Regions from separate parts of the Bradyrhizobium sp. BRP19 genome, predicted to be linked through region 2. Evidence: predicted binding sites of a transcription regulator. Region 2 holds the regulator's gene; the other holds the start of a gene.

Region 1 (7,334 bases), on a different contig from region 2:
GCAGGCGTGAACTATCGCTTCTGACATTCAAAGAAGAAAATACCGGACCAGCCTCCCGGCCGCTCGCGGCCGGGATTTTTTTTCGCCAGGCTTGCTAGGAGAGGATCACCAGATTGACCGCCTTCGGTCCCTTCCCCTTCTTGTCCGGTTCGACTTCGAAAGTAATACGCTGTCCTTCGGCAAGGTCCTTCAGTCCCGCCCGCTCCACAGCAGTGATGTGAACGAAGACATCGCGACCGCCGTCGTCAGGCTTGATGAAGCCGTAGCCGCGCTCGCCGTTGAAGAACTTGACCGTTCCCGTCATGGCCATCGGGAAACTCCCCCTCATTGCTCCTCCGTCGCGACGCAGACTCACGTCGCGACATGACCGGGCCTTACGGAGCCCGGGAGCTGGCCATCCTTGGACGGACCTGATCGGTCCGGCGGGATCTTTCTTAGGGCCTTCACTCCGCCGCAACCATTCGCGGAAGCGGAACGTAAAGCCAGTCACGGAAATAGCATAATACGGTTCTTTGCAGATTGACTACCGGTCCTGCATATTTTTCCCAAGAATGCCGGAGTGTTACGGCTTGGCGTCAATGCTTGGCGCTAAGGCTTGGGCACCTCCAGCCGGAATCTGGCAGCACCGCCCTGGCCGAGCGGTATTTCCAGCTCCGGCAGAATGGTCTTGAGCTCGCCGTGCAGCGTGTAGGGCGGGTTGACGATCAGGAGACCGGTGGAGGTGAGGGCGGCGCTGTCGGCTTGCGGCGCGACGCTGAATTCGAGGCGCAGGCATTTTCCAGGCGGCTTTGCTGCAGCTGCGAGCCGCGCCACGGCTTGTGCCAGCGTGTCGGTGGCGCGCCGGTTCTTGGCGGGATACCAGATTACGTAGATACCGGTCGGCCATTTCGCGAACGCTGCCGAGAAGGCTTCGCCGAGCCGCTCGAACTCGTCCTTGGCCTCGAAGGGCGGATCGATCAGCACGAGGCCACGCCGCTCCTTCGGCGGCACGAAGGCCGGCAGCGCCACCCAGCCGTCGAGATCGACCACGCGGGCCTGCTCGTCGCGGCGCAGCGCATCGATCAGCGCTTTGCGGGCCTTCGGCTCGAGCTCGCAGGCGACGAGCCGGTCCTGCGGCCTGAGCAGGCCGCGCGCGATCAACGGCGAGCCCGGATAGGCCTTGAGCTCCCCCTTTGGGTTGAAGGCGCGGACGATGTCGAGATAAGGCTTCGTCAGCGCTGCGCTCTCGTTCGACAGGCGCGCCTGCAGCAGCCGCGCGATGCCGGTCAGCCATTCGCCGCCGCGGCGCGCCTCGTCGCTGTCGAGATCGTAGAGGCCGGCGCCGGCATGGGTGTCGATGACGCGGAACGCTGCCGGCTTGTCCTGCAGATAAGTGAGGATGCGCGCCAGCACGATGTGCTTGATGACATCGGCGAAGCTGCCGGCGTGGAAGGCGTGGCGGTAGTTCATGGCGGAGAGGACTACGTTGTCTGGCGCGATCCTAACCCCTGTCATTGCGAGCGCAGCGAAGCAATCCAGAAATGCGTCCGCGGAGGCACTCTGGATTGCTTCGCTGCGCTCGCAATGACTGAGCTACCCGCCCCTGATCGGCGGCATCGTCACCTGGTCGCGGCGGCAGGCGCGGCGCTCGATCTCGTCGCAGGCGCGAAATTGCAGGTCCTTGCTGAGGCAGATGCGGACCTCGGACAGCCGTGTCCGGTTGCAGGTGACCGAGACGGCGGCATTGCTGAGACCCGGATTGGCCTTGATGAAGGCCTCCTCGACCTCCGCCGGCGCGACGGTCTTGGCCTGCGCCAGATCGAGATATTCGGCCGGAATCTTGATCGCAGCGCGCGCCTTGCGGATCATCTCGAAATAGCCGCGGCCCTCCAGCCCGGAGCAGGTGCCGTGCTTGTCCCATTCGTTGAAGATCAGGCCCGGCGCCGGCATCAAATCGAGCATCGAGGAGACGATGTTGCGGTTCAGCCGCGGCGCCGGGCGCTGGCAATACTCCGGAAAACCGTTCTCGTATTGCGGCCACAGCCCATGCACCACGAAGGCGTAGGGCCGTCCGCCGCATTGCATCTGGGACCGGCCGCCCCGTTCGGCGGCTTCCTCGCAGAACGAGGGCGACCACGACAGCGCCAGCACATAGAAATCGAACTCGCCCGGGGCGTTCTGCCGCTTGTCCTGTGCCTTCGCACCGCCCGCGAGGGTGGCCAACCCCGCAGCGAGGGTCAGTGAGATCATCAGGCGGGACAACGAATGCAATCTGGAGTGAAACATGACAACGCCCCTCAACTAGACTGTGCAATACAGCCTAGCAGGCAATGGGAACATTTCAAGAACAAAATTGGGGCAGCAGCCATCGACTGGCTGATCAGCCCGAATCAACCGCTGTTGATCAGGGCTTGGCGGCGCGGCAGGCCGGATTGTAGGCCCAGTTGCGGTCGACGCCGACGACGCACCATTCGACACCGTTGCCGTAGGAGGCAAAGCCGCCATCCTCGATGATCGAGAAATGCACCTTGCGCGCCTTGCCGTCATTGAGCATGGCCTCGCCGGTGCAATAGCGCCGCGGAATGTTGTCGGACTGCCAGGGCCGGAACGCGGTCTCGCGAACGGCGGAGAAACCGGTGATCTGCAACGAAGAATTCCAGAACTTGGATTCCTTTTCGGCGAATTCGTGCACGATCCTCGGCAGAGCCCAGTCGCAAGGGGCGACGGCACCGTCATAGCGCGGCCCGCTCAGCCAGAAATTCAGCTCGAGCGGATTGGCGGCCCTGGCCTCGCCGAGCGACAGCGCTCCCAACATGAGGCCGAGCACGGCGGCAAAGCGGAGCGATTTCAGGGAGGGGGCGCGCATGGTCAATCCGGACAGCTAAGGTCTTGCGAAGGCTGGACGGTGCCGCGAAGGTTGGGGCGGGTCAAGTGCAGCGCGGCAACACTTCGCCAGGACTTGACCAGGATGTCGCGGCCAACAGGGGTTCGGTTCTTTTCACGTCCGTCCCGGCACCGTAGACTGGCGCCAGCCAATTGGAGTGACGGGAATGCGAATCATTGCGGCCGCGGGCCTTCTTGCCAGCCTGATCGTCTCGGGCATGGCGAGCCAGTCGGCGCGCGCCGACATCTTTTCTCTGGTGCCGCCGTTCAAGGGCAACGACACCGGCGGCATCATCGCCTATTCGATGGCGACCCAGGTCGATGCGCGTCAGGTCGCCGTCGATCACTGCGCCCGCTACGGCAAAGTCGCGAAATTCCTGGGCGTGCAGGCCTATGAGGGCGGCTACATCTCGTTCTCCTGCCGCTGGGTGCCCTATGGCGCCGCCGACCGGCCGATCCGCACGCTGTACTGAGGCGCTGTCGCAAGCCGCACTTCTCTCAGCCGGGAGCTTCCCTCATGACGCGCAAACTCGCTTTGCTCGGCTCGACGCTTTGCCTCGCATTGTCGGCAGGCAGCGCCGGCGCCGACGAACTGCCGCTGCGCAAGGCCGGTCTTTGGGAGATGAAGCTGGTCACATCGGGCTCGCCCGTGCCCGAGATGACCATGCAGCACTGCACCGATGAGACCGTCGACAAGGAGATGAGCAACAACGTCTCCCCGATGGCCAAGCAGATCTGCGCCAAGCAGGAGATCAAGAAGACCGCGACCGGCTATGTCAGCGATTCCGAGTGCAGCGTCGCCGGCGTCAGCACGACCTCGCATGCCGAGATCACCGGCGACTTCAATTCGGCCTACACGGTGAAGACGACCTCACACGCCAAAGGCGGCGTTGCCGGTGCGGCGGGGCGCGATAGCACGACGACGCTGCAAGCCAAGTGGCTCGGGGCCTGCAAGCCGGATCAGAAGCCCGGTGACATCGTCATGCCCGGCGGCTTCAAGATGAACACGCGCGACATGGACAAGCTGAAGGCGCTGCTGCCGAAGTAGGTGTGCTCTTTCCCTCTCCCCTTGTGGGAGAGGGTGGATCGCCGCAAAGCGGCGAGACGGGTGAGGGGTTTCTCTCCGCGAATTCAAATGAGACTTGGACGCGCGGAGAGATACCCCTCATCCGGCGCTTCGCGCCACCTTCTCCCGCAAGGGGAGAAGGGAAGACCGCACCTACACCGGTATCCGCACGCTCGCCCTCAATCCTCCCATCGGGCTGTCACCGAGCGTGATGTCGCCGCCATGCGAGCGGGCGATGTCGCGGGCGATCGCGAGGCCAAGGCCGGTGCCGCCTTCATCCTGGTTGCGGGCGTTGTCCAGCCGCAGGAACGGCTTGAACACCTCTTCGCGCAAATGCGCGGGAATGCCCGGGCCGTCGTCATCGACGGTGACGGTCAAATAACGGTGATCGCGTTGGCCGGTGATGGCGATGTTCTTGCCGTAGCGCGCTGCGTTGGTGACGAGGTTGGCGAGGCAGCGCTTGAACGAAGCCGGCTTCACCGTCACCACGGGCAGGCCGTTGAAGGCGACCGTCGCGGTATGGCCGTGACGCTCGGCATCGCTGCGCAGCTCCTCGAGCGCCTGCGCCATGTCGGTCGGCTGCGACTGCTCGCCGGAATCGCCGCGGGCGAACGCGAGGTAATCCTCCAGCATCATCGACATTTCGTCGACGTCCTTGCGCATGCCTTCGAGCTCGGGACTGTCTCCGATCAGTGCCAGCTCGAGCTTGAAGCGGGTCAGGATGGTGCGCAGATCGTGGCTGACGCCGGCGAGCATCGCGGTGCGCTGCTCCATCGTGCGCTCGATGCGCGACTTCATCTCCAGGAAGGCGACGGCCGCGCGGCGCACCTCGCGCGCGCCGCGCGGCCGGAAATTCGGGGCCTCGCGGCCCTTGCCGAAACTCTCGGCGGCATCGGCGAGGCGCAGGATCGGCTTGATCTGGTTGCGCAGGAACAGCACCGCGACGATCAACAGGATCGAGGACGTGCCGACCATCCAGAACAGGAAGATCTCCGAGTTCGAGGCATAGGCGGCGCTGCGCTGCGCGAACACGCGCATCACGGCGTCGTCGAGCTGGATGCGGATCTCGACCAGGTTGGAGCGGCCGACCGTGTCGATCCAGAACGAGCGGCCGATCTGGCGGCCGAGCTGCACCGACAGCGTCTGGTCGAGCAGCGAGAAGAACGGTTTTGGTCCCGGCGGCGGCATGTCGCCGGCAGGCAGGAAATCGACGACGAGGCCGAGTCGCTGCTGCGCGATGCGGCGGATCTCGGTGCGGTCCTTGTCCTGCGGATAGCCCTTGTAGACGTCGATCAGCGCGGCGATGTCCTGCACCACCGCGGCCGACAGGCGGCGCGTCACCGTGTTCCAGTGCCGCTCCATGAACACGAAAGCGACGACCGATTGCAGCACCACCATCGGTACGATCATGATGAGGAGCGCGCGGGCGTAGAGGCCGGTCGGCATCCAGCCCTTGAACGCGTTGCCCATCCAGCCGTTCGCGGCGGAGACGCGGCCGGCGGCGCTCTTCAGAAGCGTCAGGCCGGTATCGATCGTGCTCATCTGGCGCGCTTCACTGCGGTTCAGGGCGAGGCCACCAGGCGGTAGCCGATGCCGCGCACCGCCTGCAGGAACAGCGGATTGGCGGGATCGGTCTCGATCTTGCGCCGGAGGCGGTTGATCTGCACGTCGACGGCGCGCTCGTTGACGCTGCCATTGCCGGTCAGCGCGCTGCGCGGCACGGTCTCGCCCGGCGTCTCCGCGAGAATCCGCAGCATCTCCCGCTCGCGGTCGGTGAGGTGGATGACCTCCTCGCCCTGGCGCAATTCGCCGCGTTCGAGATGGTAGACATAGGGGCCGAAGGCGATCTTCTCGATCGTCGTGGCCTGCGGCGGCGGCGCGGCGCGCTTGAGGATGTTGTTGATGCGCAGCGCCAGCTCGCGCGGTTCGAACGGTTTTGCGACGTAATCGTCGGCGCCGATCTGCAGGCCCTCGATGCGGGCTTCCGCCTCGTGGCGCGCCGTCAGCATCACGATCGGCACCGACGACGAGGTGCGGATGAAGCGGGCGAGGTCGAAGCCGGTCTCGCCGGGCATCATGACGTCGAGGATCAGGAGATCGAAATGCAGGCCCATCAGCTTCGAGCGCGCATCACCGGCGCTCGCCGCGGTGGTGACGCGGTAGCCTTCACTTGCAAGAAAGCGCGAGAGCAGGTCGCGGATGCGGCGGTCGTCGTCGACCAGCAAGAGATGCGGGGCATCGTCGGCCGGTTGCACGGGCGGGCGCGCGAGCGTGGCTGCGAGCGGCACGGTCACTCCTTGGCGTCTTGTTTGACGGAAGCGAAGATCGTCTCCAGCACCTTGTCCGGATCGTCGCGGTCGATCATCGCGCGCAGGAAGCGCTTGACCGTCTCGGCGTCCTGCGGACCCATCTCCGCGAGCGCCCTGGTGATCCGCGTGGTCTGCAGCCCGGCGAGCTTCTGCACCAGCGCCTCGCCCTTCGGCGTCGCGTAGAGCAGGCGCTGGCGACGATCGTTGTCGCCGGTCTTCTGCACGATATACCCCTCGTCCAGGAGCTGCTTCAGCACCCGGCCGAGCGACTGTTTGGTGATGCGCAGGACGTCGAGCAGGTCGGCGACCTTGAGCCCGGGATAGCGGTAGACGAAATGCATGACCCGGTGATGGGCCCGGCCGAAGCCGAACGCCTCCAGCTCCTGGTCGGGATCGCCGACGAAATCGCGATAGGCGAAGAACAGCAGCTCGATGATATCCCAGCGCAAATTGCCTCCATCGCCTGCGGCCGGCCGGGGCGCGGCAGCGTCTTGAGAAGGAGTCGCGAAATTTATGTCAGGCATATTGACGTATCTTGGGTTCAATGTTACAAAACGATCGACCCGCACGAAATTTTAGATCGTTTCGCGCCGGGTGGCATCGGAGCAGGACGGCCGGAGAGAGCCGGACAGGCGGCGACGGCCGAAGCAGATCTACCGTGCGATTGTCGAGCGGCATTTCGGCAAAACATACTGGACTTCCGCCTTCCACAAAAGCATGTCCTCGATGACATGCTGGCTGCGGAAACCGGCCGTAACATGGCTGGCGGCGGTCCGGCCAGAAACCAATCAAGCCAGCCGGGCCCGAACGGGCGGGCGGGCGCGAGAAACAGCGCCGCCACCGGCAGCGGGAGGCAAGGACATGAGCATGACATTCGACATCCAGCCCGCATCCAATCCGACGCCCGAGAAGGACCGCGTCGCCAAGCTGGTGGATCCCGGCTTCGGGCGGGTCTTCACCGATCACATGGCAATCGTCCGCTACAACCAGGCCAAGGGCGGCTGGTACGAGGCGAAAATCGAGGCGCGCGCCAACTTCCAGCTCGATCCCGCCGGCGCGGTCCTGCACTACGCCCAGGAGATCTTCGAAGGCCTGAA
Region 2 (7,334 bases):
CGAAGACGAGGTGCTGCGCTGCCTCGGCCTCCTGGGCGCCACCTCATTCGCCGAGCTCGACAAATCCTGCCTGCATCCGGCGGCCGCCACCAACGCGCCCAGCGTGTTCAGCGCGTTCCCGCTGTTCGACCACGAGCCCTATCGTTACTGACGCGCCATACTGAAGTGAAAAGGACGCAATGACATCGCTCTCTCCCGGCAGCGCGGATGCGCTGCTGTTCGACCTCGGGCGCGTTGTGCTCGACATCGACTTCTCCAAGGCGATCGCCTGCTGGGCGGGACATGCCGGCTGCCAGCCCGAGGCCATCATCGCGCGCTATGTGCGCGACGAGGCCTACCGGTTGCACGAGATGGGCAAGATCAGCGATGGGGACTATTTCGCCTCGCTGCGGTCCTCGCTTGGGATCGGCATCTCGGATGCGCAATTCCTGGAAGGCTGGAACGCGATTTTCGCCGGCGAGATGCCTGATATCGCCGAGCTGCTGCCGCGAGCGGCGAAGCAGATGCCGCTCTATGCCTTCTCCAACACCAATCGGCCGCACGTCGACTATTTCTCGAAGGAATATGCCGGTCTGCTCGGCCATTTCCGCGAGCTGTATCTGTCCTCCAGCATCGGCCTGCGCAAACCGGATGCCGAGGCCTTCGACCATGTCGTGGCGGCGATCGGCGTGCCGGCCGAGCGCATCGTGTTCTTCGACGACCTCGCCGAGAACATCGAGGGAGCGCGGGCGCGCGGGTTGACCGCCGTGCATGTCACCTCGCCGCGTGATGTCGGGAACGCATTGAAAGCACTGGGGATCTGAGCCGCGGGAAAGCCCGGAGCGCGCTCACTTGCCGGAACAAAAACTGCTGAAAATGTGGAACCTGATCACTTTGTGCATTTTTATACAGAGTTCCGGGAACGGAATACCACCCTTCGGACTCATGAGTCCGTTGGGACTTCTACATTGGACTGATCGACGTGCTGGGCAAGACCTATCTCACCAAGCAAGCCTCTCTCCTGCTCGAATTCGCCAGAACCACCTCGGATTCTGACCTCTCCGCCAAGCTGATCAGCAAGGCCGCCGACCTAAAATCCCAGGCGGACCCGCTGCCGGACAAGGATCAGGGTCCCAAGCCGCCCGACGTCGCGGACATCAGTCCGGGCGATCCGACGGGGCGTTGAACGATGTTGGCCGTGGCGCTCGTCATTCTCGTCCTTGCCATGGCAATCCTCGTTCCGGTCTGTCTCGCCTTCCGCATCATGCCGTGGCAGAGTTGAGCCGACCTCCTCCACCCCGCGATCACGCAGGATAAATCATCCCGCGTGCTGCTTTGCCTCACGCCTGCACTCGGCTAGAACTCTCGCCGCCCATTGACTGATGTGCTCAGCAGGAGTTCGCTCTTGGCCCTGATGCCGGTTTCTGACGCGCTCGCCGCGGTGTTGGCCGGCGTCGAGCCGCTGGCTGAACAGATGGTTTGCCTCGACGAGGCCTACCATCGTGTGCTCGCCCGCGATGTCGCGGCACGGCGCACGCAGCCGCCGGAGGCAATGTCGGCGATGGACGGCTATGCCGTGCGCTCGGCCGACGCAGCCATCGATTCCAGCCTGACCGTCGTCGGTGAGGTCGCAGCGGGCCGGCCGTTCGCGGGAAGCGTCGGCCCCGGCGAAGCCGTGCGGATCTTCACCGGCGGCGTCGTTCCCGACGGCGCCGATGCCGTCGTGATCCAGGAGGACACGGCTGCCGACGGCAAACATGTCACGATCAAGGAAGCCGCCATTTACGGCCGCCACATCCGCCCTGCAGGCGTCGACTTCCGCGAAGGCGACGTGCTGCTGCGCAAGGGAATCCGCCTCACCGAGCGCGATCTCGCCCTTGCCGCCGGAATGAATCATCCGCATCTCGCCGTCATCCGCCGCCCGAGGGTTGCCGTTCTCGCCACCGGCGACGAGCTCGTGATGCCGGGCACCACGCCTGGTCGCGGCCAGATCGTCTATTCCAACGGCTATGCCCTGCATGCGCTCGCCCGCAGCGAGGGCGCCGAGACCATCGACCTCGGAATTGCCGCCGATACACTGGAGGCGACGTCCGCCGGCATCCGCCGCGCGCGCGAGAGCGGCGCCGACATCCTGATCACGACCGGCGGTGCCTCGGTCGGCGACCACGACCTGGTCCAGCAGGCGCTCAAGGGCGAAGGCATCGCGATGGCGTTCTGGAAGATCGCGATCCGGCCGGGCAAGCCGATGATGCACGGTCGGATAGGCGCGATGCGCGTGATCGGCCTGCCCGGCAATCCCGTGTCGTCCTACGTGTGCGCCTTCCTGTTCATGGTCCCCTTGATTCGCGCCCTGTCGGGCCGTTCAGCGATTCATCATCGGCGCGAGCGCGCCGTGCTGGGCCGCGATCTCGCCGCCAACGACCAGCGCGAGGACTATCTGCGTGCGCGGCTGGAGGAGCGCGACGACGGCACGCGCGTCGCCCTTCCGGTCAGCCATCAGGACTCCTCCCTTCTTGCGAATCTCGCTGCGGCACAGGTACTTCTGGTGCGCGCACCGTTCGCGCCGAAGGCCGAGGCCGGCACGCCTTGCGAGGTGCTCCGGCTGCCCGTCTGAGCCGCCCAGCCACACGCATTCCGCGAGCTTGGCCGCGTTCACCATAAATTAAGCAGTTGCGGAACACATATCGAACATATAGTGTCCGTTCATGATTTGTTTCGAGGATGTAGCGGCTTAGTGCCGGCTTCATCGTGTCGGAATCGAACGACATCAACCGGGGGACTTTGGTCGAGATGTTGACGCGCAAACAATACGAGCTTCTGCGGTTCATCAGCGAACGTCTGAAGGAAAGCGGCGTGCCGCCGTCCTTCGACGAGATGAAGGATGCGCTCGACCTGCGCTCGAAGTCAGGCATCCATCGCCTGATCACTGCGCTCGAGGAGCGCGGCTTCATTCGCCGCCTGCCCAACCGCGCCCGTGCCATCGAGGTGATCAAGCTGCCCGAGCTCCAGGCCGCCGCCGGCAATCGCCGCGGCTTCACCCCGAGCGTGATCGAGGGCAATCTCGGCAAGGTGCGCGCGAGCTCCAGCCCGCCCGCCGACGAGGGCGAACGCCCCGTCGCGGTGCCCGTGATGGGCCGCATCGCCGCCGGCACGCCGATCGAGGCGCTGCAGACCCGCAGCCATACCATCAGCGTGCCGCCGGACATGCTCGGCTCGGGCGAGCACTACGCGCTCGAAGTGCGCGGCGATTCGATGGTCGAGGCCGGCATCCTCGATGGCGACATGGCGCTGATCCAGCGCAACGAGACCGCAAATACCGGTGACATCGTGGTGGCATTGATCGACGACGAGGAGGCCACGCTCAAGCGCTTCCGCCGCCGCGGCGCCTCGATCGCGCTCGAGCCCGCCAATGCCGCCTACGAGGTCCGCATTCTTCCGCCGAACCGCGTGAAGATCCAGGGCAAGCTGATCGGGCTTTACCGGAAGTACTGATACGGGAAACATCAAGCGCCGCGCGCGTTTCGATCGGCATCGGCGATCCAGGATCGGAGCGGATACTTGTCCGCTCCGGCTGGACGGTTTCTCTGGTTCTGCGCCGGCTGTCCGGTCCATCTTCCCGCGCGACATTCCCCCGCGCAGGCGCGCAGCCATTTCTGCTTCGCCGGTAGAGTTGTGCCGGCAGTGCTGATAGCTCCGGCCGAATGCAAGGACGCGAGGTTTGTTCCTATCGAATCCGGGAAAGATAATGTGATCGCGCGCTGCGGACGCGAGCCGCAGATTTGCCCATAACCGAGCAGAGCGTTGTATGCTTCCACTCTGATAGAGGCCTGCGCCTCGAAAGAGACGCGGGTCGCTATCCCAGCATGAGGAGCACCCGATGTGTGACTACAGCCTGCATGCCGTCGCGACGCGCCCCGCCGAAGTCGGCGAGACGATCGTCACGACAACCTTCCGCGGCACCTCGACGCGCGGTTTCGCTTCCGAAGCCGATCCCTCCGTCGCGGTCTGTCTGCTGCCGGGGACGGAGCTCGCTTTCGCCGACAACGTCCGCTACGACAACCGCTGGATCTGGACGCGCACCGTGAACTCTCGCGTCGGCAAGTTCGGCAAGATCGACCCGCACATTCCCGATCGCCATCATGACGCGATCGAATTCCCCGACGGCAAATACGTGCTGGTGACGCAGCTCGTCGAAGGCCAGCGCGCGACCGTGCTGCAATTGCCGGTGACGCAGCCAGCCCCCGAGCGCGAGCACAAGCCGCAGATCGTCGCCGACACGCGGCCCACGATCACGCGCCTGCCGATCGGCTGACGCCCTTCGGCCAACAGGCCGAGCCCGGGATTGAAATTGCCGTCGCCGGCCGAGGCCGGCGAGCCCGGTAAGTTTGTGTTTCAGGACATTCGATCGGCGAGCCCACCGCCGCGCCTCGTCGTCGCACGAAGTTTGGGCCGTGCTGCCCGCATTTTGAACGTCCGCTCCGCAGCCAAATGACCGATGCTGTCGTGGTTTGAGGCGGCGGACACGCTCGATGAAGACCTTCATTCGCGTCGTTGAACTTTGGGTACCCGACCGGACGCGCATGCGGCTGGAATTCGGCGGCGGCCTCTACGACGATGGGCTGTCCGCGTTCAAAGCCGTCAGCGAAGAGCTGCACTTCGGATATGACGAGGGACTTCCCGGCAAGGCCTGGGCCTGTGGCCACCCCGTCATCCTCACGAAATTCGCCAACTCCTATTTCAAGCGGACCGATCAGGCCGCTGCGGCCGGCCTCACCTGCGGCGTGGCGGTGCCGGTGTTCGCGGGCGAATTCCTGCAAGCCGTGCTGGTGCTGTTCTGTGGCGACGACGAGGCGCACGTCGGCGCGATCGAACTCTGGCACAACGATCCTGATCTCTCGCATGAGATGGGGCTCGTCGATGGCTATTACGGCACCGCGGACATGTTCGAATTCAACTCCCGCCACACCAGATTTCCGCGCGGCTTCGGCCTGCCCGGACGCACCTGGAAGGCGGGCCTGCCGCTGATCATCAAGGACTTGCACGACGCCAAGAGTTTCCTGCGCTGGGAGGACGCCGCCAAGGTCGGGATCAATCTCGGCGTCGGCGTGCCCTACCGAACCGGTACCAAACAGACCTGGGTTCTGACATTCCTCTCCGCGCAGGCAACGCCGATTGCACGACGCTTCGAGATCTGGGTCCCGAACGAGGACCGTTCGGCGCTGGTCTTTCGCGCCGGCGATTGCAGCGCGCAGACCGACCTCGCCGCACGCTATGCGGCGCAGTCCATCGCCAGGGGCGAAGGCAGCATCGGCGGCGCCTGGGCCGCCGGCATGCCCGCGCTCAACGACGATCTCACCTGTGACGGCTCGATCGCCGGCTCCGAAGCCCGCGCAGCCGGGCTGAGCCGAATGGTGGCCCTGCCGGTCATCGGCAACGGAAGGCTTGACGCCGTGCTGGCCTGGTATTTGTGATCCGCGTCAATCGTCGGCCTGCAAGTCGGCCTCCGATGGCGTTGCGTCCCGATTGCGGGGCACGGCCGCCTTCGGCACGAGGCTGCCGTCGAAATCTCCCTCGCCGGCGCCGGCCGGCAGCCAGGGACGGCTTGCTCCCCTCGTCCTCACCGCCTGCACCGAAAAGCCCTCGCCGCGTCTCGTCAGAGCCAGTGCGCCCTGACTGGCAAGACGCGCCCGATCGACCACCATCGCCGCGCAATCGGGTGGCGCAGGCCGCGCCGTCACCACCAGCGCGGCGCGGCTGCAATCATCGGCCAGCGCGTCGATACGCGTCGCCAACGCGATCAGTCGTCCGTCCGCGAGCGGCGCCACGCAGCCGGACTCGTCACAGGACACCCCACTCGCCAACGAGGCGTTGCCGGCATCGCGCGGATCGGCATCGGCAGCCAACCACTCCTTCAGCAGGAAGCTGTCCTTGCTGGCGCGGATCACCTGCAAGCGCCCATCCCCGCCCCGGATCGCGACGCTCGCGCCATCCCCGGCAATCAGGATATCGGGCTGCCGCACCGACAGTCCCCAGAGGATCGCTGCCAGCAGCACCAGGGCGCCGGACCAGCGCAAGGGCGTGCGCAACAGGCCCATCACGATGAGCCCGAGGCTCGCTGCGATCAGCGGCGCGATCCCGAAGGCGGGAATGCGGCCGACGGCGCCCGGCAGGGCCGCCACCCAGCGCGCGACCAGGACCATCCACTCGATGCCGATCCCCATCAACCACCAGAACACGCCGTCGAGCCCGAAGGGCGCCGCGAGCAGCCCCAACAGCCCGGCCGGCATCACCAGCGCCGAGACCACCGGCATGGCGCCGAGATTGGCGAGCACGCCGTATGGGGTCACGCGATGGAAGTGGAAGGCGGCGTATGGCGTGGTCGCGAGCCCCGCGATCAGCGAGGCCAGGAACAGCATCGCGATCTCGCGGCCGCCCCACAACGCGATCCGCGCCGTCGCGGAATGATCGGGCGATGCGAGCAGATTCGGCATGCCGATCTGCACCAGCGCCACCAGCCCGAGCGTTGCCGCAAACGACATCTGGAAGCTTGGATGCACCAACGCCTCCGGCGCGACCGCAAGCACGATCAGCGCGGCAACCGCCAGCGTGCGGAAGGTGATGGCGCGGCGGTCGACCATCACTGCGATCAGCACCACCGCCGTCATGAAGAACGATCTTTGCGTCGCAACCTCCGCGCCCGACAGCAACAGGTAGAACGCGGCCGCGACCAGCGCCGCGGCGGCCGACCATTTCTTGATGGCAGAGCCGGCCGCCAGCCCCGGGATCAAGGCCAGCAGCGCGCGCACCGCGAAGAAGACGACGCCGGCGACGACCGCCATGTGATAGCCGGAGATCGACAGCACATGGCCGAGTCCCGAGACGAACATGGCATCGTTCACGGGCGCGGTGATCGCATCGCGCCGCCCCGTGAGCAGCGCCGTCGCAATCGCGCGGTTGTCGCCTTCGAGCGTTGCGCGGATGCGCGCGTCGATCGCGTCGCGCAGGCCCTGCATGAAGGCGGCATAGCGCAGCCGCAGGCCGCCGCCATCCGGCGGTGTGGACGCCGTGATCGCGCCCATCACGAAGCCGGAGGCGCCGATGCCCTGGAAGAACATGTCGCGCGAGAAATCATAGCTGCCGGGGCGCACCGGCGAGATCGGCGGCATCAGCCGCGCCTTCAATTGCACGAAGCTGCCGACCTCCGGCGCCGTGCCCTTGCGCACCGAGAGGCGGACGCGCTCGAGCTTGACGTCGCTGCGCTGCGCCTCCATCGCGCTGACGCGCAGCACGAAGCGATCGGTGCGCTCGCGGATGTCGCGCGCTTCCACGAAGCCCGACAGCGACACCGAATAGAG

What was found. The regulator LexA, encoded in region 2, represses DNA repair genes until DNA is damaged. The targets are predictions, from matches to a motif close to TGTTCNNNNTGTGTTCNG.
Region 1: a site for LexA is predicted at 2,312-2,329, ahead of I6F36_RS22650 (ribonuclease T2). Genes of this name have one in related genera too.

What each region holds. Positions count from the first base shown of each region.
Region 1 is NZ_JADYVZ010000007.1:219,992-227,325, forward strand. It holds gene I6F36_RS22635 (outer membrane protein) at 1-24, shown strand, start outside; gene I6F36_RS22640 (cold-shock protein) at 95-310, opposite strand; gene I6F36_RS22645 (23S rRNA (adenine(2030)-N(6))-methyltransferase RlmJ) at 589-1,449, opposite strand; gene I6F36_RS22650 (ribonuclease T2) at 1,573-2,265, opposite strand; gene I6F36_RS22655 (hypothetical protein) at 2,384-2,845, opposite strand; gene I6F36_RS22660 (hypothetical protein) at 3,030-3,335, shown strand; gene I6F36_RS22665 (DUF3617 family protein) at 3,380-3,910, shown strand; gene I6F36_RS22670 (ATP-binding protein) at 4,082-5,470, opposite strand; gene I6F36_RS22675 (response regulator) at 5,491-6,222, opposite strand; gene I6F36_RS22680 (MarR family winged helix-turn-helix transcriptional regulator) at 6,219-6,761, opposite strand; gene I6F36_RS22685 (branched-chain amino acid aminotransferase) at 7,099-7,334, shown strand, end outside.
Region 2 is NZ_JADYVZ010000001.1:210,934-218,267, forward strand. It holds gene I6F36_RS01010 (alpha-hydroxy acid oxidase) at 1-151, shown strand, start outside; gene I6F36_RS01015 (HAD family phosphatase) at 180-803, shown strand; gene I6F36_RS01020 (hypothetical protein) at 962-1,165, shown strand; gene glp (gephyrin-like molybdotransferase Glp) at 1,385-2,593, shown strand; gene lexA (transcriptional repressor LexA) at 2,770-3,471, shown strand; gene I6F36_RS01035 (hypothetical protein) at 3,857-4,291, shown strand; gene I6F36_RS01040 (GAF domain-containing protein) at 4,509-5,450, shown strand; gene I6F36_RS01045 (ComEC/Rec2 family competence protein) at 5,457-7,334, opposite strand, start outside.